DNA from 3 places in the Gordonia sp. N1V genome. Region 1 is predicted to be linked to each of the others. Evidence: predicted binding sites of a transcription regulator. Region 1 holds the regulator's gene; each other region holds the start of a gene.
The links. Region 1 encodes LexA, which represses DNA repair genes until DNA is damaged. Its sites were predicted from a motif close to CGAACANNTGTTCG; they were not measured.
Positions count from the first base shown of each region.

Region 2: a site for LexA is predicted at 6,874-6,887, ahead of P3L18_RS01240 (HNH endonuclease signature motif containing protein). Genes of this name have one in related genera too.
Region 3: a site for LexA is predicted at 8,251-8,264, ahead of P3L18_RS17500 (HNH endonuclease signature motif containing protein). Genes of this name have one in related genera too.

Region 1 covers NZ_JARJDD010000006.1:54,525-64,689, reverse strand. Annotated here, with positions in the region: gene P3L18_RS09925 (1-phosphofructokinase family hexose kinase) at 1-615, opposite strand, end outside; gene P3L18_RS09920 (DeoR/GlpR family DNA-binding transcription regulator) at 612-1,382, opposite strand; gene P3L18_RS09915 (putative PEP-binding protein) at 1,637-3,361, shown strand; gene lexA (transcriptional repressor LexA) at 3,399-4,049, opposite strand; gene P3L18_RS09905 (LysM peptidoglycan-binding domain-containing protein) at 4,339-4,998, shown strand; gene nrdR (transcriptional regulator NrdR) at 5,057-5,563, shown strand; gene hrpA (ATP-dependent RNA helicase HrpA) at 5,537-9,574, opposite strand; gene P3L18_RS09890 (aminotransferase class III-fold pyridoxal phosphate-dependent enzyme) at 9,680-10,165, shown strand, end outside.
Region 2 covers NZ_JARJDD010000001.1:269,128-279,292, forward strand. Annotated here, with positions in the region: RNA gene rnpB (RNase P RNA component class A) at 71-477, opposite strand; gene P3L18_RS01205 (histidine phosphatase family protein) at 531-1,172, opposite strand; gene P3L18_RS01210 (C4-type zinc ribbon domain-containing protein) at 1,220-1,957, opposite strand; gene P3L18_RS01215 (Nif3-like dinuclear metal center hexameric protein) at 2,060-3,172, opposite strand; gene cobC (Rv2231c family pyridoxal phosphate-dependent protein CobC) at 3,198-4,268, opposite strand; gene P3L18_RS01225 (HAD hydrolase-like protein) at 4,302-4,985, shown strand; gene P3L18_RS01230 (low molecular weight protein-tyrosine-phosphatase) at 4,978-5,460, shown strand; gene P3L18_RS01235 (SURF1 family cytochrome oxidase biogenesis protein) at 5,580-6,620, shown strand; gene P3L18_RS01240 (HNH endonuclease signature motif containing protein) at 6,912-8,588, shown strand; gene P3L18_RS01245 (cobalamin biosynthesis protein) at 8,819-9,775, opposite strand; gene P3L18_RS01250 (Type 1 glutamine amidotransferase-like domain-containing protein) at 9,792-10,165, opposite strand, start outside.
Region 3 covers NZ_JARJDD010000013.1:89,667-99,831, forward strand. Annotated here, with positions in the region: gene P3L18_RS17460 (cytochrome P450) at 1-281, opposite strand, end outside; gene P3L18_RS17465 (SDR family oxidoreductase) at 278-1,081, opposite strand; gene P3L18_RS17470 (cytochrome P450) at 1,081-2,316, opposite strand; gene P3L18_RS17475 (TetR/AcrR family transcriptional regulator) at 2,333-2,920, opposite strand; gene P3L18_RS17480 (aldehyde dehydrogenase) at 2,985-4,451, shown strand; gene P3L18_RS17485 (SDR family oxidoreductase) at 4,483-5,220, shown strand; gene P3L18_RS17490 (NAD(P)-dependent oxidoreductase) at 5,217-6,104, shown strand; gene P3L18_RS17495 (carboxymuconolactone decarboxylase family protein) at 6,101-6,469, shown strand; gene P3L18_RS17500 (HNH endonuclease signature motif containing protein) at 6,900-8,189, opposite strand; gene P3L18_RS17505 (alpha/beta hydrolase domain-containing protein) at 8,640-10,010, shown strand; gene P3L18_RS17510 (PaaI family thioesterase) at 10,080-10,165, shown strand, end outside.

The DNA of each region.
Region 1 (10,165 bases):
GCCCTCGGCGGCGGCGTGACGCAGGATCTCCGGATCGGCACCGCTGACCTCGGCGAGTTCATACTCGTTCGGCTTGATCAGGTCGACGCGTCCGGTCACCGCTGCCGTCAGGGGAGCACCCGAGGTGTCGATGGCGACGCGGTGTCCGCGCGCGATGAGCTGGTCGGCGAGTACGCGATACCAGTCGTCGGCGACACCCGGTGGCAGCGATCCGCACAGGGCCACCCAGTCGGCACCGGCCGCGCGGGCCAAGACGAGGTCGGTCAACGCACGCACCTGACGGTCGTCGAGGAACTGGCCGGAGGCGTTGATCTTGGTCGTGGTGCCGTCGGGTTCGGCGATGGTGATGTTCGACCGCACCTCGCCGGGCACGGCGAGGGCCTCGTGGCGAAGTCCGACCTGGTCCAACGCGGTCAGCAGCGGATCGCCGTTGCGCGCCGGTAGGACCGCGAGGGTGGTCAGACCCGCCTCGGCGATGACGCGGGAAACGTTGACGCCCTTGCCTCCCGGCTCGGCGCGGACACCGACGGTGCGTTGCACCTCCCCGCGCTGGAGGGGGCCGGCGATCTCCAGGGTGCGATCGAGACTCGGGTTGGCGGTGACGGTGAGGATCATGCGATCACGACCTCGATGCCGCGGGCGGAGAGCACCGCGGAGAAGGTGGGATCGATACCGGCGTCGGTGATGAGGACATCGACGTCGTCGAGGTCGGCGAAACCGGCGAAGTCCTCGCGATTCATCTTCGAGGAGTCGGCGAGCACGATCACGCGTTGCGCCGAGCGCACCAGCGCCGACTTCACCGCCGCCTCGTCGGGGTCCGGCGTGGACAGTCCAAGACCCTCGCTGACCCCGTTGGTGCCGATGAAGGCGACCGTGGAGCGAAACTGCCGCAGTCGGGACACGGTGTCGGCGCCGACTGCCGCCTGCGTCAGACTGCGAACTCGCCCTCCCACCAGATGCAGTGTGGCGCTGGGATGTTCGGCAAGAAGCGTGGCCAGGGGCAGGCTGCTGGTGACCACGCTCAGGCGTCGGTCGGTGGGGATGTTGAGTGCGGCCTGGTAGGTGGTGGTGCCGGCGTCGAGCGCGAGCGAGCCGCCGTCGGGCGGCAGGAAACGCATCGCCGCACGGCCGATCGCCACCTTCTGATCGGCATGGCTGGCCTCGCGCTCGCCGATGCCCTGCTCGTCGACGATCTGGACCAGGCCGGGCCGAACCGCGCCACCGTGTACGCGCTGCAGATGGCCGGCGCGTTCCAGGCTCGCCAGATCGCGTCGCACCGTCTCGCTGGTGACCTCGAAGCGCTCGGCGAGCGCGCTCACCGAGGCGCGGCCCTTCGAGCGGACCAGCTCGGCGATCGCCTGCTGTCGTTCTTCCGCGTACACGTCTCTCCGATCTCTTTCCGACCACCGACCCCATGTGGGTTTCTGTGGGACCCGGTGTTGATATATCTGTGTTTACGCCTGTTTGTGTTGACAAGTCAAGGATTTCTTGTAACTTCGATCACAAGAGGTGGTGACGTACCGGTGTTTCACATCCATCGGACGCCTGGTCGGATCACACAGAACGACCGCGTGACCAGTACGACCCGCATCACCGCAACGCCCGCATCATTGAAGGACGAGGAAAGGCCGGAACCGTGGATCAACAGGTTCGCCCCCAGCACACGCAGACCGAGGGCAGTGCGTCGGATGCCGACACCACGCTGCACGGGACGCCCGTCGTCGGCGGCAAGGCCTACGGGCCGGTCGTCCGTCCGGGCGAGCGGGTGAGGGTCGAGCCCGCCGATCCGGGCTCACATGTGGTGGACGAGGCCGACCGTGAGGCCGAAAAGGCCCGCTTCGTCGATGCCGCGGCCGTGGTCGCCGCGCGACTGCGTGAGCGCGCCTCGCACGCCTCGGGTGCCGCCGCAGAGGTGTTGATCGCCACCGCGGGCCTCGCCGAGGACCGCGGGTGGATCGGCACGGTCACCAAGCTGATCGCCGACGGGACCCCGGCCCCGGCCGCGGCCGCCGCGGCCACCGAACAGTTCGCCGCGATGTTCGCCAAGCTCGGCGGGATCATGGCCGAGCGCATCACCGACCTCAACGACGTCCGTGACCGGGTGGTGGCCGAGGTACTCGGCGAGCCCGAGCCCGGGGTCCCCGTGCCCGACGAGCCGTCGGTGCTCCTCGCCGACGACCTCGCGCCGGCCGACACCGCCGGACTCGATCCGAAACTGATCACCGCGTTGGCCACCCGGCTCGGTGGGCCGACCAGCCACACCGCGATCATCGCCCGCCAACTGGGGATTCCGTGCGTGGTGGCGGTCGCCGGCCTCGACGACGTACCCGCGGGCACGCCCGTTCTCGTCGACGGAACCGCGGGAACCGTTGTCGTTCACCCCGATCCGGCGCGGGCCGGGGACGAGGTGGAGCAGAGTCGTCGGGAGGCGGAGGCGATCGCGGGATGGACCGGGCCCGGGCGCACCGCCGATGGTGTGGAGGTGGCCATCCTGGCGAACGTCGCCGACGGCGTCTCGGCGCGGGCGGCGACGGCATACCCCGTCGAGGGGGTCGGTCTGTTCCGCACCGAACTCGCTTTCCTCGATCGGGCCGACGAACCGTCGGTGGACGAGCAGGCAGCGCTCTACCGCGAGGTCATCGAGGCCTTCGACGGCAAGAAGGTCGTGGTCCGGACGCTCGATGCCGGCTCGGACAAGCCGCTGAAGTTCGTCGATCACGGCACCGAGGCGAATCCCGCACTGGGCGTACGAGGCAACCGGATCGCCGCGACACATCCCGAGATCCGTACCGGTCAACTCGACGCGATCGCCCGCGCCGCGCAGGCGACCGGCACCACGCCCTGGGTGATGGCGCCGATGATCGCCTCGGCCGCCGAAGCCGCCGAATTCGCCGCCGAGGTCCGCGGTCGCGGGCTGGTGGCGGGGGTGATGATCGAGATCCCCTCGGCGGCGATCCTCGCTCCGGCGATCCTCGCCGAGGTCGACTTCGTCTCGATCGGCACCAACGATCTCACGCAGTACACGATGGCCGCCGACCGGATGTCGGCCGAGCTCGCCGGGCTCACCGACCCGTGGCAGCCTGCGGTGCTCTCGCTGATCGCCACCGTCGCCGAGGCGGGCACCCGCAGTGCGACACCGGTCGGGGTGTGCGGCGAGGCCGCCGCCGATCCGCTGCTCGCGTGTGTCCTGGTCGGACTCGGCGTCACCTCGCTGTCGAGCGCCCCGGCCGCGGCGCCCGCGGTGGGAGCGAAGCTCGCCGAGGTCGACCGCGAGGCGTGCCGCTCCGCCGCGCAGGCTGTACTGGCGACCGCCTCACCGGCCGATGCGCGTGCCGCGGCCGCGGAAGCGTTGCGCAGCTGAGCCGTTCGGCTGAGCGGGCCGGCGGGTGCGACTCCGCTCAGATGCGGCGCATCACCGTCACGACCTTGCCCAGCACCGCGGCGTCGTCGCCGGGGATGGGCTCGAACAGGTCGTTGTGCGGCATCAGCCACACATGGCCGTCCTTGCGCTTGAAGGTCTTGACCGTCGCCTCGCCGTCGATCATCGCCGCGACGATGTCGCCGTTGTCGGCGACGTTCTGTTGACGAACGACCACCCAGTCGCCGTCGCAGATGGCCGCGTCGATCATCGATTCACCGACGACGCGCAGCAGGAACAGTGACCCGTCGCCAACGAGTTCACGCGGCAGCGGGAAGACATCCTCGACGGCCTCCTCGGCCAGGATCGGCCCGCCGGCCGCGATACGTCCCAGAACCGGCACGAACGTCGGCGTGGGGAGGTTCGATGCATTCGGGTTGTCGTCGGTGGGCGTGGGATCGCCGTCCTGGACGTTCACCGCGCGGGGTCGGTTGTGATCGCGTTTGAGCAGACCCTTGCGCTCGAGGGTTCGCAGCTGATGCGCGACCGATGAGGTCGACGCCAGGCCGACGGCGTCGCCGATCTCGCGGATGCTCGGCGGATACCCGCGTTCGCGCACGGACTTGCGGATCACATCGAGCACGCCCTTCTGGCGCGGGGTGAGCGCGGCCTCGACGGCCGCGGGATCGATCGGGCCGGTCGCGACGGCGTCGTCCGGATCGGTGACGGTCGCCGCGTCGGGGTCACCCGAGCGGCCCTTCTTCTCACTCATGGGGTTCGCATCCTTTCGGTCGGTGCGCACATCCTCGCGGGGTACGCCCTGGTTGACGGGCCCTGTGGAGAGCTGAACACCGGCCAGGGTAGCCGAGGCGACAGGCAACCTCAAACATGTGTTCGACGTGTCGCGAGAAATTGTCGGTGCCCCGTGGTAGAACTCGAACATCCGTTCTTCGAATGCATGATCGAGATAGGGAGACGCCATGCCGACCGTACTTCTGCCCACCGCGCCGGGCACCAACGACCTGCCCGTTCGGTCCCGCCGGACGGCTCACCGCGCCGCCGCCGTTCGCCGCGGGGCGTCGATGCCGGCCCGCGCAACCGTCGAGCACCGGGCGCTCGAACACCGGGTGCTCGAACACCGGGTGCTCGAACACCGGTCGTCCGAACACCGGTCGTCCGAACACCGGTCGTCCGACCGTCGCCTCCCGGAGCGGCGCACGCTCGAGCGCGACCCGGCCCGCCGACGACCGGCATATGCGGGCCCGGCCCGGACCGGTGCGCGCCGCCTTCCGGCGGTTGCGGGCACCCGTTGCGCAACTCCGGTCGGCCCGCGGGTCACCGCGCACCGCACCGCTCGCCGTACCGGTGCGATGGTGGCCGTGCTGACCGGTGTCGCCCTGGCGCTGCTGGTGTGGCTGGTGGCCGTGGCCGGTAGCGACTACCAGCAGTCGACCACGCCGGCGCCCGCGGCCACCGAGGTCGTGCACGTACGTGCCGGGGAATCGCTGAACTCGGTTGCCGCACGGGTCGCGCCCGACCTGCCCCGGCAGGCCGTCATCGACGAGATCGCGCGGATGAACGAGATGTCCGGCAGCGGGCTCCAGGTCGGTCAGGCACTGCTGGTACCCGCCTACCGGTGACGACCGGGGTAGGCGATCACACGGCTGTTCCACCGCGGTGGGGCGGTATTGTCGGTGTATGCGCTGTCCGTTCTGCAGGAATGATGACACCAAGGTCATCGACTCCCGAGTTGCCGACGAGGGGCAGGCGATCCGTCGGCGCCGCTCCTGCAGCGCATGCGGTCGCCGGTTCTCGACGGTGGAGACCGCTGTCCTGGCCGTCGTCAAACGCAATGGCGTCACCGAGCCCTTCAGCCGCGAGAAAGTGATGCGTGGGGTCCGACGCGCGTGTCAGGGACGCCAGGTCGACGAGGACGATCTCGCGCAGCTCGCCCAACAGGTCGAGGAGACCGTTCGGGCCTCCGGAGTCGCCGAGATCCCCAGCAACGAGGTCGGATTGGCGATCCTCAAACCCTTGCGCGACCTCGATGAGGTCGCCTACCTGCGATTCGCGTCGGTGTACCGCTCGTTCGATTCCCTCGAGGACTTCCAACGCGAGATCGACGACCTGCAGGGCAATCTGACCCACGGCCGGACGACGCCCGCAGCCGGCGTCGTGTCAGCCGAGTCGGTCCAGGGTCCGTAGCGCCCGTTTCTCCGAGATCGGATAACGCGTGCCCAGTCGCTGCGCGAACAGACCGACCCGCAATTCCTCGACGAGCCAGTGCGCCTGTTCGTTGACCGCGTCTCGCCTGCGGTCGGGCACCTGCGCGAGCCGCTGGTTCCAGCGCTCCACCACCCGATCCAGTGCCTCCATGCCGGCGCGATCCCGCGCGGCGGATGCCGGCAGATGCTCCAGGCGCTCACGGGCAGCGCGCAGATAGCGGGGCACCTCCGCCAGGTGCTCCCGTGGGGTGGCGGCGACGAAGCCGTCGAACACCAGATGGCCGAGCTGTTCGGCGACGTCGTCGGCGGCGAGTTGCCCCGAATGGGTGTCGATCACACCGCGCAGTGCCACCAACTCCCGCAGGACGTCGACCGCGAGGCGTAGATACTCCGGAGCGGCGTCGGTCACCGCTGGCCGCAGCCGTTGGGCGAGCGCGGCGAACGCCTGGGGCGAACGTACGACGCGCAGTTCGTCGGGCTCCACGAGATCACGGATCGCTCGGCGTGTGCAATCGCCGAACAACCGCGCCGGCTCCCGATAGGGGCTCTGGCTCAACGCGATCCGTCCGGCAGGGTCCAGTCCGGAGGCGGCTTTCGGACTCAATGCGGGGATCGTGTTCTCCAACAACACGATCACGCCGCCGGCCAGGGCGGTGCTCGCCTCGGTGGTGGTCGCCGCCCGGACAACCGAGACCCCGTCGGGATGGCCGGCGCGGTGGGTCACGTGCAGAGTCGGGTAACGGGTGATGGTCTGCCCGGCGACGTCGGCGGTCTCGCTCGGCGCGAGTGTTCCGATGCCCTCGTCGGTCCACGTGGTGTACACCGGTGTGGCCGTCTGTGTGGTGGCGGCGGATGTCGGTTCCGACAGTTCGGCGAACGATGAAGTACGGGTGAGGATCTCGCCCTTGTCGTCGACGACCGCGAAGTGGATGCGCAGATGAGTCGGGAGTCGGTCGGGGTCGAAGTCGGCGGGCGAGACCGAGTGACGGGTGATGGTCGACAACTCCCGGGCCAGACCGCGGATCAGCGGCTCCGAGCGTGGGGTCAGCCGAGAGAGCGCCAGATCGGCGAAACGTTGGGCCGGTGCCATCGTCTTGCGCAGCGACTTCGGCAGGGTCTTGACGAGTTCGGTCGCCAACTCCGAGCGCATCCCCGGGACCAGCCAATCGAAGCCGGCGTTGCGTACATGGGGCAGAAGATCTTTCGGGATGACGACGGTGACGCCGTCGTCGGGCGCGCCGGGCTCGAAACGATACCGCAGCTCCAGACGGGTCTGGCCCTGCTGCCAGAACCCCGGATAGTCGGTGTCGGCGACGGCGACGTCAGCCGCCACATCGGCCGCGGTCAGGTCGAGCAGATGCGGTTGCGCCGACCGCGTCTTCTTCCACCAGGAGTCGAAATGTCGCGCCGAGGTCACCTCGGCAGGGATGCGCTGATCGTAGAACTCGAACAGTTGCTCCTCGGAGATCACCACATCGCGCCGTCGGGCGCGGTGCTCGACATCGGCGGCGTCGCTGAGCAGTTGCCGATTCCGGTGGAAGAACTCGTGGTCGGTCTTCCAGTCGCCCTCGACCAGGGCGTGCCGGAGGAACAACTCCCGGGAGACCTCGGGGTCGATGGGGCCATAGGTCACCCGGCGTCGTGCGACGAGGGTGACCCCGTAGAGGGTGACGCGTTCGTAGGCCATCGCCGCGCCCCGCCGCGACGACCAGTGCGGCTCGCTGTAGGTGCGTTTGACCAGGTCGCCGGCCAACCGTTCCACCCACAACGGGTCCACCCCGGCCACGGTGTGCGCGAACAACCGTGACGTCTCGATGATCTCGGCCGCCATCAGGAACGCGGGCGGCTTCTTGGCGACCGACGACCCGGGGAAGATCATCAGCGTGGTGTTGCGGGCTCCGGTGTATTCGCGGCCCTCGGCATTGCGTGCGGCGATGTTGCCGAGCAGCCCGGCGAGGATCGCGCGATGGATCGCATCGGCATCGATCTCGGTGCGTGGAGTCTCCCAGTCGAGGTCGGAGACGATGCCGCGCAACTGTCGATGCAGGTCCTGCCATTCCCGGATGCGCAGATAGTGCAGGAACTCGCGCTCGCACATCCGCCGGAATTGATTGCCCGACAGCTCTTTGCGCTTCTCCTGCAGATACGCCCACAGCGTCGGGTAGGCGAGGAAATCCGAGCCCGGGACCGCAAAGCGACGATGCGCGGCGTCGGCGGCCTCCCGATGTTCGGCCGGTCGCTCACGGACATCGGGCAGCGACAATGCCGCAGCAATGACGAGCACGTGCTCCAGACATCCCTCGTCGCGGGCGCCGACGAGCATGCGAGCGATCCGCGGATCGACCGGAATGCGCGCCATCGTCGCGCCGACCGGCGTCAGCCGGGGCGCCGTGCCGGAGTCCGACCGGGCAGTGCCGGAGTCCGACCGCGCTGTGCCGCGCGTCTTCTGGCCGCCGGTGGTGATCGCGCCCAGTTCACCCAGGACTGCCATGCCGTCGCGGATCGCCCGGGCGTCGGGTGGCTGCACGAACGGGAAGTCGGCGATGTCGCCGAGGCGCAGCGCGGTCATCTGCAGGATCACCGACGCCAGGTTGGTGCGCAGGATCTCCGGATCGGTGAAGGCGGGCCGGGCGTCGAAGTCCGCCTCGGAGTACAGCCGGATACACACGCCGGGCGCGACGCGCCCGCAGCGCCCGGCACGCTGGCGGGCGCTGGCCTGCGAGATGGGTTCGATCGGCAGCCGGAGCACCTTCGTGCGCGTCGAATAGCGGGAGATGCGTGCGGTCCCCGAATCGATGACGTAGCGAATGCCCGGAACCGTCAGCGATGTCTCGGCCACGTTGGTGGCCAACACGATTCGACGGCCGTCCGACGGCGAGAACACCTTCTGTTGGTCGGCGATGGACAACCGCGCGAACAGCGGAACCACCTCCGCGCCCGCGGCGACACGACGCGACAGCACTGCCGCGGCCTCTCTGATGTCGCGTTCGGTGGGCAGGAACACCAGGATGTCCCCGCGACCATTCGCGCCCCACAACTCGCCGATTGCGGCGTCGATCCCCTCGAACAGATCGAGATCGGCGTGCTCGCCGCCACCGGCGTCGTCGCCGGAATCAGGGTCTTCCCGCAGTGACAGCGGGCGATACCGCACCTCGACCGGATACGTGCGCCCCGACACCTCGAGGATCGGCACCTCGGTATCGGCGGTGGCGAAATGCCGTGCGAATCGGTCGGGTTCGATGGTCGCCGAGGTGATGATGACCTTGAGGTCGGGCCGGCGGGGCAGCAGGCGGCGCAGATAACCGAGGATGAAATCGATGTTGAGACTGCGTTCGTGGGCCTCGTCGACGATGATCGTGTCGTAGTGCCGCAGCATCGGGTCCGAGGAGATCTCCCGCAGCAGGATGCCGTCGGTCATCACCTTCACCAGCGTGTCGGCACCCGAACGATCGGAGAACCGCACGGAGTAACCGATGGCGTCGCCGATGTGGGTGCCCGTCTCGTCGGCGATCCGGCGCGCCACCGAACTGGCCGCGATCCGACGGGGTTGGGTGTGACCGATCGCCCCCCGCACACCGCGGCCGAGCTCGAGGCAGATCTTCGGCAACTGGGTGGTCTTGCCCGACCCGGTCTCCCCGGCGACGACGACCACCTGATGCTCGGCGATCGCCGCGGCGATCTCCGCACGCGCCGCCGACACCGGGAGCTCCGCCGGATACTCGATGACCGGGATCGCAGCACGTCGAGCAGCGATCCGTTTCTCGGCGCCCTCGATCGCACGGAGCAGGCCGTCCAGACGTTCGGGCGAGGGAGCTGCTCCGCGTTCGTCCGGTCCGCGCTTGTCGAGTCCGAGTTTGTCGAGTCTGAGTTTGTCGAGTCTGCGGCCCAACGAGTGCTCGTCGACGATGCTCAGCCGAGCGATGCGCTCGCGCAGTTCGTGAGGATCGACGTCCTCCGGATGAGCGGTGGAGCGGGCGGGGGAGGAGGACATGATGCGTTCCAGGATATGGGGTCGGGCGGGGGTGGGCTGGATCGCACCGGCTCCTGCCCGCCCCCGCGACGCACGTGCACGGCGGCGACCGGCATCATGGTGACCATGGCTGGTTCGCTGTGGCATGGCTTCGCCGACATGGGTTCGGTGAGTACCAACGGTCCGTTCGTCGTCACCCGCGGTGAGGGGGCGCGCATCTGGGATGCGCAGGGCAACTCCTACCTCGACGCCACGGCGGGACTGTGGTTCACCAACGTCGGTCACGGTCGCACCGAGATCGCCGACGCCGTGCGCACACAATTGGCGACGTTGGCCCATTACTCCGGATTCGGTGACCTCACCGCCGATGTCACCGACACCCTCGCCGACCGGCTCGCCGCGCTGGCACCGGTACCCGGCAGCAAGATCTTCTTCACCTCCGGCGGTAGCGATTCCGTCGACACCGCGGCCAAGCTGGCGCGACGGTACTGGACCGAGGTCGGCAAGCCGGAGAAGACCTTGCTCGTCGGCCGCACCAAGGCCTACCACGGCATGCATGTCGCGGGTACCTCGCTGGCCGGTATCCCGGCCAACCACGACGGCTACGGACAA
Region 2 (10,165 bases), on a different contig from region 1:
GCAGACGGTGACATGCATGCGTAGACATGGCCTGATCAGCGTCGACGATGACGTCGGGTGCCGGAGGGGGCGAACGAGTCGGCGTGTAAGCCGGATCCTGTCCCGACCGTGAGGTCGGTGGCGACCATCCATCTGGGCACACCGTCGCCGGGTACCTCGAGCGGCCCACCCGCGGACTGGGGCGAGCAGCCCTCATCACGTCCGCGCACACGCACCGCAAGCGGTCCGTGCTTCGGCCTTGCTCCGGGTGGGGTTTACCGAGCCGACGCGGTCACCCGCATCGCTGGTGCGCTCTTACCGCACCGTTTCACCCTTACCGGCCGTGCGGCCGGCGGTCTGTTCTCTGTGGCACTGTCCCGCGGGTCGCCCCGGGTTGCCGTTGACAACCACCCTGCTCTGTGGAGTCCGGACTTTCCTCGGCGCGTGGCGTTTCCAGTGACTGGCCGTCCCACGCGCCGCGGCCGCCCGGCCGACTCGTTCGCCCGTACAGGATAGCGTCCGGGGTGTCACCGGCGATGCGAGGTGTCGCCTCACCGAAGGTGCGCCGTGTCACTTCTCCGCAGGTGCGAGGTGTCATTGACGCAGCGGACGACCGCACCGCCGTCGGGAAAGAACTCGGCCACCGACACCGACGCCAGGTCGAGGTGCAACCGGAACAACAACTGCGGTCCGACGTCGAGGGCGTGGCGCAGGAGGGACTTGATCGGGGTGACGTGACTGACAACGACGACGGTCTGGCCCGGATAACGTTGCAGCAGACGGTCGTTGGCGGCGATCACCCGTGCAGCGGTCTGGGTGAAGCTCTCCCCACCGGGTGCGGGCACCGACTCGTCACCGAGCCACCGTGCGTGGACCTCGGGGTCGCGAGCCTTGGCCTCGGCGAAGGTCAGTCCCTCCCACGCACCGAAGTCGTTCTCGATGAGGTCGTCCTCGGCCACCACCTCTCCGCCGACGAGGTCGGTGATCGCCTGGGCGGTCTGCCTGGCCCGGTCGAGGGGTGAGCTGACGACCGCGGCGATCGGCTGCTCGGACGCCGCACGCTGTGCCGCGCGCAGCGCCTGCGTCACTCCCAGGTCGGTCAGCGGCGGGTTGCCGCGGCCCGAGTACCGCCGGTCCACCGACAGCGCCGTCTGACCGTGACGGACCAACACGATGCGGGTCGGGGCGGCCATCTGGCCCTGCCACGACGGCGTTGCGGGGGTGTTCCCGGAGGGGGTGCTCACAGTCCCGACTCGTGGGTGCGGATCAGGATCGCACCGCACTCCTCGCAGCGGATCACCTCATCGTCGGACGCCGCGGCGATGCCGGCGAGTGTCCCGCGATCGAGTTCCATCCGGCAGGCGCCGCACCGGCGGGCACGGAGCGGCCCGGCTCCCACCTTGCCCGCGCTGCGCTGGCGTTCGTAGATCGGGAGCAGTTCGTCGGGCACCTCGGCGACGATCTGGGTACGCCGCGCCGCCAGCGCCTCCTTGTCGGCGTCCACCGCGGTGACGGCCTCTTCCCGACGACCGCGCAGCGCGGCGAGTTGCTCCTCGAGATGGGCGATGGTCGCCGATGCCCGATCGCGTTCGGACCCGAGTGCTTCTTGACGCTCCATCAATTCCAGCATGTCGTCTTCGAGGACCTGCCTACGCCGACCCAATCCGGTCAGCTCATGTTGCAACTCCGACAACGCTTTCGGCGCAAGGCCTCCGGCGGTCAGCTGAGCCGAGTCCTTCTGTTCGCGATCACGCATGCCGGTGATCTCGCCATCCATGCGGCGATACTCGCGGTCAAGATCCTCCGCGGCGATCTCCGCGCGCACGAGGTCGTCGCGGGCGGCCTCGATGGCGGTGATCGTCTCCGCGATCTCGGCGTCCTCGGGCAGGTGACCGACTCGATGGTCGAGTCGGGCCAGGCCGGCGTCGACGTCGGCGAGTTCGAGCAGGAGTCGTTGCCGTCCGGCATCGACCTTCATCGGGTGTCTCCTCGTGCACTGGGGGGATCGGTGGTGGGGTGCGCCGGGTGAGCCACGGCGCGCCGTTGCACCGGGCGGTGAACGTTCACGGTACGCGCCGTGTCAGGCGGACGTGTGCACGGTGAACGGATCGGTGGGTGCGTCGTGGCACTCCGCCGCGCAACCGGTGGCGGCGGTGATCTGTTCGGCGGCCTGCCTGCACCATGGGAACTCGGTGGCCCAGTGCCCGGCGTCGAGGAGCACCGGGCCGCCGGACCGCAGCGCCTCGTCGACCGGGTGATGCCGGAGGTCGCCGGTCAGATAGGCGTCGACGCCGAGCTGCGCGACGGTGGCGAGTAGTGAGTCACCGGCCCCGCCGCACACCGCGACGGTCGTGATCTGCCGATCGGCCGGGCCGGTGGCACGCACGCCCCACGGCGTACGCAGCGCGTGTGCCGCGCGTTGCGCGAACTGCGCCACGGTCATCGGTTCCGCCAGCACACCGACGCGGCCGAGACCGAGCGCCGACGGGATCGCGGCGAGTTCGAGGACGTCGAAGGCAGGTTCCTCGTACGGGTGGGAGTCGCGCAACGCGGCGAGGACCGCAGCCCGCAGCCCTCGGGCGGCGACCATCTCCACGCGCGCTTCGTCCACGCGCTCCCGCTGCCCGATCTCACCGATGGCCGGGTTGGCACCCGGGGTCGGCTCGAACTGTCCGACGCCGATAACCGACCACGCGCAGTCGCGATAGTCACCGATCGCTCCGGCCCCGGCGGCGAACATGGCCTCGCTGACCTGTTCGGCGTTGCCCTCGGGCACCATCACCACCCATTTGTCGACGGGTGGCAGCGGTTCGGGATCGATCGGCGCGACCTCTCGCAGTCCTAGTGCGGAGGCGAGCGCGTCGGACACACCGGGATCGGCCTTGTCGGCGTTGGTGTGGGCGGTGAACAGGGCGATGCCGGCCCTGATGAGCCGGTGGACGATGCGGCCCTTGGGTGTGTCGGCGGCGACCGACTCCACACCCCGAAGCAGCAACGGGTGATGCGCCACGATCATCCGGTAACCCTGCGCACATGCGACGGCGACCACGTCGTCGGTGACATCGACGCACACCAGGATCGGCCCGGCCGGTTCGCCCGGGTCCCCGCATACCAGCCCGACGGCGTCCCAGCTCTCCGCCAGGCGCGGCGGATACGCGGCCTCCAGCACCGCCACCACATCGGCGACACTCACCTCGCTCGGACCGTGACCCGTGTGCTCATGCGCTGCCAACGGTGATCTCCTCTCGCGCCCGGTCGAGCGCCGTGACCAGCCGATCGACCTGTGCCGCCGGGCGCACCGCCAACCGCAGGTGGTCGTCGGACAGTCCGACGAAGTTCGCGCAACTGCGCACCGCAATCCCCTGGCCCCGCAGGCTTTCTCGCACCGCCAGTGCACCGGGCATCTCGACGAGCACGAACGGCGCCGCGGGCGGCGCGCACGGGATCACGCCGACCTCGGCGAGTCGCGCGAGCAGATGGTCGCGTTCGATGGCGACGAGCTCGGCCTGCTCGGAGCAGAAGCGTTGCCCGTCGGGTCCGCAACAGGCGGCCAGCGCGGCGAGCGCAGGCGTGGACAGTGGCCAGGCGCGGCGCCCGGCCGCCGCCCGTTCGATCACCTCGGGCGCCGCGAGCAGGTAACCGGCGCGCAGTCCGGCCAATCCGAAAGTCTTGGTGACACTGCGCATCACGATGACGTCGTCGACTCGCCGGTCGGCCAGCGACTGCGGTTCGCGCGCCCCGGTCACCGGGTCGAGGGTCAGATCGGCGAACGCCTCGTCGACGACCACGAGGCGTCCGGGACGACGAAGCGCGTCGATCGACTCCGCGGGGTGCAGCACCGACGTCGGATTCGTGGGATTGCCGACGACCACGAGATCGGCGTCGTCGGGGATGTCGGCGGCAAGGTCGGCCAGCGGCGTGTCGGGCCGGCCGATGACCTGCGTGATCGGAATCCCCGCGGCCCGCAACACGAGTTCCGGTTCGGTGAACGACGGCTGCACCAGGGCCGCATGTGCCACACCCAGTTTCGGCAGCAGCTCGAAACCGTCGGAGGCGCCGGCGAGGAGCATCACCTCGTCAGTGGGACGGCCGTGCAGGTCGGCGATGATCCCGGTGGTGTGATCGGTCTGGTCGGTCGTCGGGTATCGGGCCAGGTCGTCAAGGGTGGAGGCGATGGCCGCCTGCACGAACGGCGGTGCGGCCCCACGAACATTGACGGCGAAATCGAGCATGCCCGCGGTGCTGTCCCGGTCGCCGTGCCGGTCGAGCGCATGCAGCCCGGATGTCATACCGACTGAGCCTACGTGCACCATGGGTTGGTGATGTCCCGACCAGACCCCACTGATCCCGACACCGTTCTGCTTGTCGATCTCGACGGGACGATCACCGACAGTTTCACCGGGATCGCCAACAGTTTTCGGCACGCCTTGACCGCTGTCGGCGCGCCACCGGCACCCGAGGCGGTGGTCGCCGGGATCGCCGGACCGCCGATGATCGACACCTTGCGCGAGCTCGGGCTCGACGAAGCCACCGCGAACGAGGCGATGCGCGCGTATCGCGCCCGTTACGTCGACGTCGGCTGGCTGGAGAACTCGGTGTTCGACGGCATGGACACACTCCTCGGCGATCTCGGCGCGTCGGGTCGGACGCTGGCCCTGGCGACGTCGAAGAACCAGACGACCGCGCGCGCCATCCTCGACCACTTCGGACTCGCCGGCCACTTCCGCGTCATCGCCGGCGCCAGCGACGACGGAACCCGCCGCCACAAACCCGACGTGATCGCCCATGCACTGGCACAATTGGACATATCGCTCGACCCGCACACACACCGACCCGCTCGTCCGGCGGTGATGATCGGCGACCGATCCCACGATGTCGAGGGCGCAGCCCGATTCGGCATCCCGACGATCCTCGTCGGATGGGGTTACGCTCTGGCCGGGGAGCGCGACGCTGCGGCTTGGAGCGTCGATTCGATGTCAGATCTGCGCGAGGTACTCGGTGTCTGATCAACTACACATCTGTTTCGTCTGCACCGGCAACATCTGCCGGTCGCCGATGGCGCAGAACATCTTTGCCAAGGCGCTGTGTGACGCGGGGCTCGCCGACCGCGTCGAGGTGAGCAGCTGCGGTACCAGCGGCTGGCATGTCGGCGAGGCGGCCGACAACCGCGCGCGCACGGAGCTGCTGGCACACGGCTACTCCGACGCGCACGTGGCCGATCAGCTCGGGCCCGATCACATCGGTGCCGACCTGTTCGTCGCCGCCGACGCCGGACACGTCAAGGAACTCGAACGCAAACGACTGGGCGAGCGCACCCGACTGTTGCGCAGCTTCGATCCCGACGCGGGCGACGATCTCGATCTGTCCGACCCGTACTACGGCAACGCCGACGATTTCGCCGTCACCCGCGAGCAGATCGAGGCCGCAGTACCGGGCCTGCTCCAGTGGGCCCGCGAACACCTCGACGGCGCCACCGGCTGAGCCGACGCCGGTGCTGCCGTGATCGGGTACTGCGGCGCACGTCACGGCCGAATCCGGCATACCGTCACCAGACGCAGCCGGGGCTGCTGTGACGGTTGCCCACTGGGTACCGTTGTCCTATGCGCGCGCTGCGAAACATACGACCGGGGTGGATCGCCCTGATCATCGTTGTCGTCGCATTCGCGGCGGCATGTTTCATGGTGCTCGCCCCATGGCAGCTCGGTAAGAACTCCGCGACGTCGGAGCGCAACCATCTGATCAAGAGTGCCGTCGGCACTGCCCCGGTACCGATCAACGAGGTGGCCCCCGCCGGAAAGGGATTCGTTCCCTCGACCGAGTGGCGCGAGGTGACGATGACCGGAACCTACCTCGTCGATGACCAGGCCCTCGTCCGCCTGCGTTCGGTCGACGAGCGGCCGGCCATCGAGGTCCTCACCCCGTTCCGCATCGCGGGCACAGATCGCGTCCTGGCGATCGATCGCGGCTACGTTCGCCCGGACCAGAGCAACACGCCCGCGATCCCTGCGCCCCCGACGGGTGAGACGACCATCAACGCCCGCATCCGGGCTTCGGAGGGTACATCGGAGGGCCGCGGCGCGCGGACCGAGGGCAACGCGCTGACCATGTACACGGTCGACCCGACCCAGCTGGCCAAGGCGACCGGCACCCCGATGGACCCGTTCTATCTGCAGCTGTCGCCGAATCAACCCGGCTCACTCGGCGAGATCCCACTGCCACAACTGGATTCGGGCCCCTACCTCTCCTACGGCCTGCAGTGGCTGGCCTTCGGTGTGATGGCACCGCTAGGGGCCGGATACTTCATCTACTCCGAGATTCGTCAACGTCGACGAGCTTCCGCCGCCAAGAAAGCCCACACAGCCGAGGCCGCCGCCGGTCCCGACCCAACGACCCCCGACGACGCCACCGGGCTCGACGTTGCCGCACATCCCGAGGCGGCCCCACATCTCCTGACGCGATCTGAACGCCGCAAACGCATGCGCGAGGAACTGCGCGCAGCAGCCGGAACAACCACCGTGTCCGCTCCGGTCGACGCCCACGACATCGACGAGCAATCGCCCGCCGGCATCGGCGTCGGACCCGACACCGAGCACTTGTCGTCCACGGTGCGCGACAAACTCACCGAACGCTACGGCGGCTGAGGCTCCCGCTTCACCGGATACTTCCCGGTCAGCGGCGGGGGTGCGCGGCCCGTGCCGTCCCCCATCGGTGATCGCGCATCCCATCGGCGGCCGAGCTCTTGTATCGGTGGTCGAGGTGCGAGGCGCCCCAGGCGCCGAACCTCGAGACCGAGCCGAACCGACGCTGGAACCCAACCGAGACTCACCCGAAAAAACTTTCGACAACCCCTTGCCAACCCGACAAACCCGGCATACACTCGAACACAACAGCACACAAACACATGTGCGCTTATCGCCGGGGGGTGAGAAATGATGGTCGACACCACACTCCCCGCTGACGCGTTACCGGATGTGTCCGGGTTGTCGACCACCCAGAAACTCGCCCTCGCCCACACGCTGATGGACGAGTTGGCCACCGATGATTTGACCGGCCTGTCCAACGACGACCTGGTCACCGTCGCTCAATCCACCGAACAGTTGATCACCCGGGTCACCGTTCAGGGGGATCGGCAGATCGTCGAATTCTCCGACCGCCATCTGGCGCGCGAGTACGGGTTCGGGTCGATCACCGACGCCATGATCGGCCTGTTGCGGATCTCGGAACCGTGGCGGCGGTGGAAGCAACTGAAAGCGACCGCCACCTTCCACACCTTTACCGGTGAGGTCGCCGCGCCGAAGTACCCGGCGTTGGCCGACGCGATGGCCTCCGGTGCGGCCGGCTCGTCGCATGCGGCGGTGGTGATCGACGTCCTCGACCGTATCCCGGCGGCAGTGCCGTTCGACGAGAAAATGTCGGCCGAGGCCACGATGGCCGGGTTCGCCCGCACCCACACCCCGTCTGATCTGCGGATTTTGGGGGCGCGGGTGTTGGCGCACCTCGACCCCGACGGCCAACTGACCGACGATTCGGATCGGCAACGCCGCCGCCAGATCCGGATCGGCCGTCAAGACGCGCAGAAGATGAGTGGGTTGTCGGGGCAGATGACCCCCACCCTCACCGCACACCTCGAAGCGGTGTTGGCGATGTGGGCGGCCCCCGGAATGAACAACCCCGCAGATCCGGAGTCCCCAACCGGGAGTCGTGAGGATGCCGACCCCGACGCGTTGGCGGTTGCCGCATCGCGGGATCGCCGTGATCAGGTGCAACGCAACCACGATGCGTTGGAAGCGGTCCTGCGCGCCGGACTGGATGTCGGTCTCGGCCCCCAGTCCCATCGAGGCCTACCGCCGCATCTGATCATCAAAGCCACCCTGTCGGAGTTGATCGCGCAGACCGGGATGGGGGTGAGCGCGACCGGCACCCTGCTCCCGATCACCGATGTCATCGCCCTCGCAGCTCAGTGCCAGCCGTGGTTGGCGGTGTTCGACGACCACACGAACCTGCCCCTGTATTTGGGTCGGGCGCGGTTGGCGAGTCAAGGGCAGCGGATCGCGTTGTTCGCCAAAGACGGTGGTGAATACTGCTCGTTTCCCGGGTGTACTCAACCTGCCGCGCACGTCGAAATTCATCACGCCACCAAAGATCATGCGAAAGGTGGGCTCACCAACATCGGTGACCTCGCCCCCGCCTGCGGGAAACACAACCGGATGGTCGGCGACAAACCCGGACAATTCACGACCGGGATTTATCGGGACGGGCCGTGGGCCGGACGGTGTTGGTGGCGCAAAAACACCCCGGTCGGGGCGGCGACACCGAACCCGAAACGCACCAACGCACTCCCCGACGTCGGCACCACCTTCCGCGCCACCCTCGACAAAGTACGCGCCGACCTGCACCCACCACCCGACCCACCACAGGCCGATGCCGATACCGATCTCGCCGAGCGCGACGACCGGGGATCGATGCTGCCCACCGACCGAATCCGCCGCAGCCGAATCCCGCTCGGGCACGGGTACTACGACCTCGTCGAAATCCTCACCCCCGACCCCAGCCCGGACTCGCCGATCGAAACCCGACTCGCCCACCTACTCGGTGACCGCGGACTCTAGGCCCGGGGCACACTTCCGTTCGGGGACGGAACCAGCAGCGGCGCAACAGGTCTCGAGGCTCGTCGCTAACGCTCCTCGACACCTCGACCACCGGGACGAAAGATCCGCCGGGCTGATCGACCACCGTTCAAGGAGCGCCCCCGCCCGGCGAGGAAGCCCCCTCCCGATGGTCGAGGTGCTGAGGAGCGCCAGCGACGAGGCCTCGAGACCCCCGACAGCCGAACACCAGATCACGAGCGTCGAGCGCGCCACCAGGCTATGGCGATGGCGGTGGCGAGCGCGCCGACTTGCACCTGTCGGGACAAAGCCAGGGCGGCACGGAGATCCGTTGAGGTCGGATCCCGCCCGTCGCCGAGGGTGGGTCGGTTCTCGGTGCGGTGCGGGTAGACCGTGATACCGCCGAGACGGATGCCAAGAGCTCCGGCGAAACTCGCCTCCACGACCCCCGCGTTGGGGCTCGGATGTGCCGATGCATCGCGCTTCCACGCGCGCACTGCACCCCGCCGATCGGGACCGGCGGCCACGACGAGCACCCCCGCGATCCGGGCTGGCAGGATGTTGAGCGCATCATCGAATCGTGCTGCAGCCCAACCGAAACGGTTGTAGCGGGCATTTCGATGACCGATCATCGCATCCAGTGTGTTCGCGGTCCGGTAGACGAGGAGACCGGGAACACCGGCCAGGGCGCCCCAGACCAGCGCTCCCACGGTGGCATCGGAGGTGTTCTCGGCCACCGATTCCAGTGCAGCGCGACAGATTCCGGGTTCGTCGAGTGCATCTGGGTCGCGGCCGCACAAGCTCGGTATGAGTTCCCGCGCGCCCGGAACGTCGTCGGACTCGAGACAGTCGGCCACGTCGTCACCGACGCGGATCAGGGTGGTCCCACCCAATACGGCCCATGTCACCGCGGCGGTGAGCAGTGTTCGCGCCGGACCGTTCTCGGCGAGTGGGCGGGCCGCGAGTGCCCCGGCCACACCGACAGAACTCACACACAGCGCACAGTGCGCGCTGCCGGCGATCCGGCTGTCGGCGTATGTATGTCGTTGCAGCGCGGTGGCGAGGGAACCGAGACCGGCAACTGGGTGCCCACGTCTCGGGTCGCCGACCGCACGGTCCAACAGGTATCCGACCAGTAACCCTGCCGGTGAAGGCCGGACGGCAGCGACCCACCACCTCCATGCGCGCATCAGAGCAACCCCCGCATCAGTAGTCCGATGCCACAACGGTCTGCTGCTCGCCACGCACCAAGAGCGCCTGGTGGTCGGCGAGCGGGGTCACGCGGTGGCGCGACTCGTACTTGCGGCGCACCGACTCGATCACGTCGGCGGGATACACCGGGAACTGGCCGTCGGCATGCGGGAGCACCACCGTGTCGATGAGTTCCAGACCGCGCGGATCGACCGGACCCGGTGCCTCGGCCGGATCGTCGAGGCCTTCCACTGGCGCGATGGTCGGACCCACCACGACCGCGCCGGCGCTGCATCCGATGTAGGGCAACGACGCTCGTACCCGCTCGGCGAGCAGATCCCCCGCGCCCGCCCGACGCAGCGCCCACAGCAAGGCGAAGGTGTTCCCTC
Region 3 (10,165 bases), on a different contig from region 1:
GGACTCGCGTCGAACACCACGCCTTCACCGAAAACCGGTGTCATGAACGGGTATGCGGCCGCCTGGTCGAGATCCTCCTCCGGTGCGCGGAAGAACTCCTCGTTGGCCGCGGCACCGGAGACGAGCACCACCTCACGGTCGGCGAGCTGGAACTGCCCGACGTCACCGCACTCCTCGCGAACCCGCCAGAACAGGCCGATCGGGTCGGTGGCGAGCTCGTCGAGATGACCGTGTTCACCGTCGCCGCCGGACACGCGTTTCGGGGTCGTGAGGGTGGTCATTGATCGGATCCTTTCGGGGGGAGTTTGCTCTTGGGGATGGCGCCTTCGGCCTCCACCTCGACGCTGCGCATGTGCGCGCCGCGCGGCATCGCGACCATGGCCGCGACCGCCTGCGCAATGTGTTCCGGGGCAAGGAAATTGCCGTGCCGCGCCAATCCGTGCGTGATCCAGTCGTTGAGCATGTTCTCGGTGGTCTTCTGGTCGAGATTCATGCCCATGCCGGTGAGGGTCTGGCCCGGTCGCACCACCCCGGCGCGCACGCCGGTGCCCTCGAGTTCGAGTTGGATGGTCGCGACGAGACCGTCGATGCCGGACTTGGCGGCCACATACGCCGACGACCACGGCCGTGGGTGCAGTGCCACATCGGATCCGATGAACACGAAGTCCCCGCGCGTCCGCGCGATCATGCCGCCGATGACAGCGCGGTAGAGGCGGTAGGCGCCGGTGAGGTGGATGTTGATCTGATCGGCGAACTCCGCCGACGAGGTCTCGTACGACAGGCCGACGGCGAGGTCACCGGCGCCGGCGACGACGATCTCGAGGTCACCGATCGCGGCCTGCGACTTGGCGACACACTCGAAGACCGATGCCTCGTCGGTGACGTCGAGGGGCACCGCGACGGCTTCCCCGCCCGCGGTGGTGATCTTGTCGGCGAGTTCTTGGAGACGGTCGACTCGGCGCGCGGCCAGGGCCACCGGATGCCCCTGAGCCGCCAACCATCCGGCGGTGGCTGCGCCGATGCCGGAGGATGCGCCGGCCACCAGGACCGGGCGTCGGGCGGGATGCGGGAGGAAGGCCATCAGCGCACCGTCACTCGTACCGGGAGTTCGGCGAAGCCGCGGACGTTCACCGAGTGCACACGCACCGCGTTCTCGATGTCGATGTCGACCGATCGGATCGACCGGGCCACCTCGGTCAGCCCGATGTTGGCCTCCAACCTCGCCAGGTGGGCGCCGAGGCAGAAATGGGTGCCCATGCCGAAGCTCATCAGCGCCTGACCGCAGTCCCGGCCGATCCGGTAGCGGTCGGGGTCGTCGAAGACGTCCTCGTCGCGATTGGCCGATCCGACCAGCAGCAACACCCGTTGACCGGCGGCGATGGTGTGCTCGCCGTAGTCGACGTCGGCGGCGACCCGGCGCAGCACCATCTGCGTCGAGTTGTCGTAGCGCAGCGTCTCCTCGGTCCAGTCGGGCACCAGGTCGGGGTCGGCGATGACACGCGCCATCTCGTCGGGATTGCCCCAGGCCCAATACAGGGCATTCGCAAGCAGTTTGGTGGTCGTCTCGTTGCCGGCCACCACCATCAGCACCATGAATCCGACGATCTCGTCGTCGGACAGCGCCGTCTTGGCCCCCGACTCGTCGTCGATCTCGGCGGTGAGCAGTGCCGAGACGAGGTCGTCGCCGAGGTTGGTGCGGCGTTCGGCGATCAACGCCGAATAATATTTGTGCAGTTCGATATACGCGTACACGGCCGCTTCGGGGACGTCGAGCACCCCCTCCTCGCGATGCAGCAGCAGATCCGACTGCTTGCGCAGGAACGCCCGGTCACTCTCGGGGACGCCGAGCAACTCCGACACGACGTCCATCGGGAGCAGCCCGGCGAAGTCGGCGACGTAGTCGAATTCGCCCTTGTCGAGGCACCGGCTCCAGTGTTCGTGGGTCAGGGCGGTGATCCGGCCGGAGAGGTCGTTGACGCGGCGCGGGGTGAAGCCCTTGCTCACCAGTTTGCGGATGCGCATGTGTTTGGGGTCGTCGAGTGCCAGAAACGACATCGACTTGTGTGCGTCCGGACCGTACGACGCCGGGTCCATCGACACACCCCAGGCGTTGGACAGGTTCACCGAGTCACGAAACGCACTGCGCACGTCGGCGTGCCGGGCCAGCGCCCAGAAATCCAACTCGGAGTTGTAATACACCGGCGCCTCGCGGCGCAGGCGAGCATAGGTGGGATACGGATCCTCATGAAAGCCATAGGCGTACGGATCGAACGGAATGTGCTCCTGCATCCCGGCCACGGCAACGGCGTCGGTCATCGGGTGTGCTCCATCATCACGATTGCTTCTCCATCAGCAGGTGGGCGGCGGCGACCAGACGTTCGGAGGTCTGCTCGTAGCTGAGGTGGCCCATCCCGGCGTGCACGAGCCCGCCGGCGTACAACATCTCCAGCGCGTCGACGACCGGCCCCGGGTTCTCCGGGTCCACCTCGAGCGCCTGGGCCAGACGTTGGCGGATGAATCCGCCGATGCGCAGACGCAGGTGTTCGACGTCAGGGTCGGTACCCAACAGCGCGACGGTGACAGCGCCGCCGAGTTGGCCCTCGCCGGCGACCACCAGGGAGACATCCCGCAGCACGGCGGCCACCCGGTCGGCCGGATCGAGGGCCGGGTCGGGGTCGGGCACGCCGTCGGCAAGTCGGCGCCAGAACACCTCGGCCACAAGGTGACTCTTCGACGAGAAGTAGGTGTAGGCGGTGGCGGGTGCGACACCGGCCCGCTTGGCGACCACCCGAACCGTCAACCCGTCGAAGCCCTCGTCGTTGAGCACGTCGACCGCGGCGTCGGTCAGCCGGGCAACGGTTTCGGCCTGCTGGGCGGAGAGTCGCCGTCGGGTCGATTCCTGGGATACGGGGCTGGACATGTGACCGACGCTACACTAGGTTTGAACTTGAGTCCAGACACCTGTCCAGATGGAGTTCCAGTTCATGTCACTCAGACCCGTATCCGCCTCGGATCTACTCATCGACGGCAAGCTGATCCCCGGCGGGGGTGGCACTTTCGATGTCATCAACCCCGCCACCGAGGCCGTGATCGGCAAGGCGGCCGACGCCGACGCCGACGACATGGATGCCGCGATCGCCGCCGCTCGACGCGCCTTCGACGAAACACCGTGGTCCCGGGACCACTCATTTCGCGCGCGTTGCCTCCGGCAGCTGCGCGACGCCCTGCTCGCGCACGTCGACGAACTCCGTGAGATCACCGTCGCCGAAGTTGGTTGCCCGGTGTTCCTGACGCACGGGCCGCAGCTGGAAGGACCCATCAACGACCTCGGCTACTTCGCAGACCTCGCCGAGAATTATTCGTGGACCACCGATCTCGGCGAGGCCAAGCCGATGGGACTGAAGAACCATCGCGAGGTGCGCAGCGAGGCGGCCGGCGTCGTCGGCGCGATCACGCCGTGGAACTTTCCGCACCAGATCAACTTCGCCAAGATCGGGCCGGCACTTGCCGCCGGATGCACGGTCGTCCTCAAGCCCGCCCCCGACACCCCATGGTGTGCGGCACTGGTCGGCAAGGTGATCGCCGAGGAAACAGACTTCCCGCCCGGCGTCGTCAACATCGTCACCTCCAGCGATCACGCAGTGGGCGCCCAACTCGGCAGCGACCCGCGCGTGGACGTCTTGTCCTTCACCGGGTCCACCGCCACCGGCAAGAAGGTGATGGCCGCTGCCGCGGAATCGCTCACCAAGGTCTTCCTCGAACTCGGCGGGAAGTCGGCGTTCATCGTCCTCGACGACGCCGATCTCGCGGCCGCGTGCTCGATGGCCGCGTTCGCCGTGGTCACCCACGCCGGGCAGGGATGCGCCATCACCACCCGACTGCTCGTCCCCCGTGAGCGACTCGACGAGGCGATCTCCGCCACCCGCGACAGCCTCGCCGGACTCGCCGCGGGCGACCCGGCCGACGCCGGAACCATCTGCGGGCCCTTGATCTCTGCTCGACAACGTCAGCGTGTGGAGTCCTACATCGAACTCGCACGTGCGGAGGGTGGCACCATCGAGATCGGCGGCGGACGACCCACCGACAAGCCCACCGGATTCTTCGTCGAACCCACGTTGATCTCCGGGGTTGATAATTCGTCCCGGGTCGCGCAGGAGGAGATCTTCGGGCCGGTGTTGGTGATCCTCCCCCACGACGGCGACGACGACGCCATCCGCATCGCCAACGATTCTCCGTACGGACTCTCCGGAGCGGTGTGGGGTACCGACGAGGATCGGATCAACAAGGTTGTCAACGGCATTCGCACCGGAACCATGTCCGTCAACGGCGGCATCTGGTACTCCGCCGACGTGCCCTTCGGCGGCTACAAGGCGTCGGGTATCGGCCGCGAGATGGGCGTCGCCGGCTTCGAGGAGTATCTGCAGACCAAGGCCGTCGCCCGACCCGCCTGACCTCATCATTCAACGAAAAGAGCAGCAGCACATGACTTCTTCACGATTCACCGACAAGACCGTCATCGTCACCGGCGCCGCCGGAGGCATCGGCGAGGCCTACGCACGAGCACTGGCCGGCGAGGGCGCCAATGTGGTCGTCGCCGATCTCAACGACGAGGCCGGCGAGAAGGTCGCCGCCGACATCGGTGGACGCTACGTCCACACCGACGTCTCCGACCCCGACTCGGCGGCCGCACTCGCGCAGGCCACCGTGGACACGTACGGCCGGATCGACGGTCTGGTCAACAACGCAGCGATCTACGGCGGGATGAAGCTGGACTTCTTGATCACCGTCCCATGGGACTACTACAAGAAGTTCATGAGCGTGAATCTCGACGGCGCGCTCAACGTCACCCGCGCGGTGTACTCGCACATGACCGATGGTGGTGCGATCGTGAATCAATCCTCCACCGCGGCATGGTTGTACAGCGGCTTCTACGGCCTCGCGAAGGTTGGCGTCAACGGGCTCACCCAACAGTTGGCCACCGAGCTCGGCGGTCAGAACATCCGGGTCAACGCCATTGCGCCCGGCCCCATCGACACCGAGGCGACGCGCAGCACCACACCGAAGGAGATGGTCGACGACATCGTGAACCGCCTGCCCCTCAAGCGCTTCGGTACACCCGAGGATCTGGTGGGCATGTGCCTGTTCCTGTTGTCCGACGAGGCCGGCTGGATCACCGGCCAGATCTTCAATGTCGACGGCGGGCAGGTGATCCGGTCGTGAGCACCGACGCTGCCGGCTCTCTGCGGCTCGGGTATGTCGGGCTGGGAAACATCGGTGGCCCGATGGCCGGCAGCCTCGCCAAGTGGGCCGGCGGGATGACGGTGTTCGACTTGTCCGAGGACGCCGTCGCCAAGCTCGTCGATCAGGGGGCCGATCGCGCGGAATCGCTGTCGGACCTGGCTTCTCGCACCGACGTCATCGGGGTCTGCGTGCTCAACGACGAGCAGGTCCGCACAGTCGTCAGCGGCGACGGCGGGCTGTTGAGCACCGCGGCTCCGGGGACGATCATCACCGTGCACTCGACGATCGCTCCGGAGACGGCAGTCGATCTCGCTGCCGCGGCCGCCGAGCGCGGCGTGACAGTGCTCGACGCCCCGATCTCCGGTGGCGCGGCCGGCGCCGCCGAAGGCCGTTTGGCGATCATGGTCGGCGGCCCGCGCGACGCCTACGAGAGAATAAAGGAACCATTCGCGCTCACCTCCGACATGGTGGTCCACGCCGGCTCGGACGTCGGTGCGGGCACGAAGATGAAGCTCGCGCGAAACCTACTCCACTTCATCTCGTTCACCGCCACCACCGAGGCCGCCCGCCTTGCCGAGGCAGCAGGTATCGACCTGGTGAAACTCGGAAAAGTGGTCCGCCACACCGATGCCATCACCGGTGGCGCCGGCGCAATCATGCTGCGCGACAACACCGCCGAGATCGCACCGGACGATTTCTGGTACGACATCTTCACATCGGTTCGAACCCTGGGCGAGAAAGATCTCACGCTGGCGTTAGCCCTTGCCGATCACTTGGGCGTCGACCTTCCGCTCGGTCGGTTGGCACGCCGCGACCTTGCCCAGGCGCTCGGCGTCCCCCACCACGAAGGAGAGCTCTCATGACGTCCGAGCAGCGCCAGAAGTCGCTCGACATGATGTCGAAAGTCTACGGCTGGGAGATGTCCGACGGACCCGGCGACTACTTCGCCCACACCGCCGATCAGGTGTTCGGCGAAGTCTGGTCCCGCGAAGGGCTTTCCATCCGCGACCGCCGACTCCTACTCCTCGGTGCCCTTGCACAGTCCGGCCAGATCGACGTCGCCGAGATCCAGGCGTCCTCTGCGCTGGCCAATGGCGAATTGACTCCGGAACAGCTGGAGGAGATCTCCCTGTTCCTCTGCTACTACGTCGGCTGGCCCCTGGGCACCAAGATGCACTTCATGTTCGGCAAGGTGATCGACAACCATCGAAAGTCCCAGAAGGAATAGCCGACCATCGAAGGGCGCTGACGCCCTCCCGCCCGACGGTGTTCCCATCCCGATGGACGAGGCCTCGAGACCCGTTGCAAAGATCGGCATCCGGTCCTCCGTGATCCGGTTCCAGCTCTGCCGCAGGCAGTCTCGAGGCTCGCCGCACGCGGCTCGCACCTCGACCATCGGGGGGTGACGACTCGCCACGGAAGGATGCTGACGCTTTCCCGCCCGATGATCGGGTACTCGGACCCTCCCCACCCGATGGTCGAGGTGTCCGGCGCCCCTGGCGCCGGGCCTCGAGACCCGTTGCACCGATGGGTATCCGGTCCACGGGCACGCGATCACCTCGACCATCGGGTGGGAATTATCTCTATGGAGTTCTCAAACAACAGATGCGGTTCCGACGATGCCGGGTGCAGGGAATCAGGCAGTGGGGCAGCGCAGGTCAGGCTGCGGCGTCGTCGAGTCGCATAGTCCGCCGGTGATACGACGGCACTGGTTGTCGTTTCGGATCGACGCTGGCGGGCGGAACGAGCCACGGATGTCGGTCGAATCCCATGATGATGTCCCAACCGTGGTGGTGCACATCATCATGACAACTACTGCACAGCAGGCAGCCGTTGTCGAGGTCGGTAGGACCACCCTCACTCCAGTGGTGCACGTGGTGTCCTTGGCAGCGTCCGGCGTGGGCGCCGCACTTGATACACCCACGATCACGCACCAACAACGCTTTGCGTTGGCCGGGAGTGAACAATCGTTCCTGGCGTCCGACGTCGAGGGGTACGCCATCGGTGTTGAGGATGATCTTGGTGATGGTGGTGTCACACGACAACATCCGGGCGGCGGCTTCGGTGATGGCACCCATGTTCTGCAAATCGCCGCCGAGTGCGGGGTTGTCGGCTGACCAGGTCCACAACAGTCCGTTGGTGGGCTTGGCTGAGAAGGTGGTGTCGGCCAATCCTTGTGCCGCCAACTCCACGATCGTTTCGAATGCGGCGGCGCAGATTTGTTCGGGTGTCCGCGGATCCGGGGATCCGTCGGGCTGGGGCTTGGGCGTCGACAAGGTTTCCATCAGAGTTCTGGTTTTCTCCCCGGCGATGATGTCGAGGTTCGCCGAGATCTCCAACCGGCCGTCGTCGGTGATGCGGTCGGTGTAGGAGTTGATTCTCTTGTCTTCGGCGGCAGGTAAACCGCCAGGAGTCTCCGCGGCCAGTTCGTTGCCCAACTGTCGTGCGTAGAGGTTGATCTCGGCGGGGGTGAAGCCGGCGAAGTAGTGCGACAGGAGTTTCCGCAGGTATTCACAGCGTTGGACGGTGTCGAGGGGTTCGGGGCATCGGGTGTCGATGTGCGCCAACCCGCGCACGATGGCGTCGGTGTGTTCGGACGAGATGGACCCGTCAGCGGCATGCGCCAACAACAGATCGATGTCGCCGGTGGCAGCAATCCGCACATACCGACCTGCGACGGCGGGTGCGCAACCCATGCTGATCAACAACTCCCGTAGCCGCGTGGTCTTGTGATCGGCCACGCCCAGCCGATCCATCTCTCCGGTGAGGGTGGTCGCGTGATGATCAACCAGGTTCCGCAACAACAGGACTTGTTTCATCGCGCCGAAGGCTTGTGGTCCGGTCATGTCCGGATTCCATTGCAGGTCGCTGAGTTGGGTGACGATGGTGGCGAAGACTGCTTCGGCGTCAACGGTTTCCGCGTCGAGGACTGTAGTGGTGTCGATCATGGGCCCCTCCCCGGTGGCTGATCGGTGAGATGACTCCACTCTACTCGAACATACAGAGTAGCGCAAGGGTGTTCGATTATTCTGTGGAGGGAAAGGTGCTTGTGGACAACGGGTTTCGTTGGTGGGCTGGCTGAGGTTTTCTGTCGGTGGGGTGTGGTAGGGGTGCGGGTTTCGCTGTGGTTGGTGGATGTGGTTGGGAGGCTGGTTGTCTCGCCGAGTCTCGAGGCTCGCCGCACGCGGCTCGCACCTCGACCATCGGGAGGAAAGGTCTTCGATTGTCGGGGGGTTGCGACCATCGGGGGGGAAGGCCCGGTGCCTGGGACATCGGGGAAGGTTCCGGCTATCGGGCAGGGCGAGTTGCTCGACCATCGGGGGAAGACGTCTCGAGGACGTCGACGTCAAACATCAGGAAGACCACGTCGAACGGCGGACGAGGGTTAAGGTCGAAAGATGTCGTCACGAGTGACCTTCATCGAACTGACCGGCGGAAAAGGTCACAACATCCTCAGCGCCAGCCCCGGTCCGAACCTGACAGCCCACCGATATGACGAGCGCGAATATGCTGCTGTCGGACGAGCCCGCCGATTCGAGAGCACCTCGTCCGGAGACGTTGCCGAAGCCGTCTCCGCGGAGTTCACCACCCGAATCCTGGTGCGGCGCCCCGAGAATGACTCCGATTTCAACGGATACGTCGTCGTCGAGTGGTTCAACGTGTCCAGCGGAACCGACGCCGCACCCGAGTACACGTACCTCGCGCCGGAGATCGTCCGATCGGGGTGTGCCTGGGTGGGGGTTTCGGCGCAGTACACCGGCATCGAGGGCGGTGCCGGATCTGTCGGAATGGACGACGGTGACACGCCCACGCGTCTCGCCGACAAGGACCCCGATCGATATGGGTCACTACGCCACCCGGGTGACGGTTACAGCTACGACATCTTCGGCGCCATCGGTGGCGCACTCGCCGCGAACCACACTCAAGGCCACCCACTGGCCGGACTCACCGTGCGCCGACTACTGGCCGCGGGGGAATCCCAATCGGCCATGGCACTGACGACCTACGTGAATCATTTCGCCAACCTACACAACGTCTTTCACGGGATTCTGATTCACAGCCGATCTCTTGGCGCTCTGCCGCTCGGCGAGGCCGACGGCCCCGCCGACATCACCGAAGCCTATCGCGGGTTACCTGTGCGGATATCCAACGATCTGACCGTTCCGGTCTTCGTCGTGCAAACCGAGACCGACGTTCTCACCAACTTTCAGTATGTGCAAGCCCGACAACCGGATTCGTCTCTGCTGCGCGTATGGGAGATGGCCGGGACGTCGCATGCCGATTTCGCTCAGATCGGCGAGTACGAGTCGATGCTCGGTTGTCCGGCGCCGGTGAACCGCGGTCAGCAGCGCTTTGTGCTGCGTTCGGCGTTGCACCATTTGCGGTCGTGGGTCGACGAGGAGTCGGAGCCCCCGGTCGCGGACCCGCTGCTGGTCGTCGACGCCGGGGACGGCCACCGGTTCGAACTCGACCAGGTGGGCAATGCGCGCGACGGCGTGCGCACTCCGTGCGTGGACGTACCGACCCAGATCCTCAGTGGCGTGGTCGAGGACGACGTGCCCCGCATTTGTGTGCTGTTCGGCGTCACGACGCCCCTGCCGCCGACGGTCATCGCCGATCTCTACCCGGACCAGGACACCTACCTCAAGCGTTACGCCGAGGCGGCCGACACGGCGATCGAGGCCGGCTTCGTCCGCCCGGACGACCGTTCCGAAGTGCTCGCCGATGCCCGCACCGATCTGGTGGCCGACGCCGACGCCTTCCGCTAGATTAGAACACGTTCTAGTCTGGTTTCGGTCCGCGGTTCACCACGGCCGGCACGACCCGGGAGTCGCCGCATGCAGTTCACCCTCGAGGACATCTCCGACGACGAGATCGCCCGCCGCCGCGCGATCTACGAACCGCTGACCGACTCCGTGCGCCA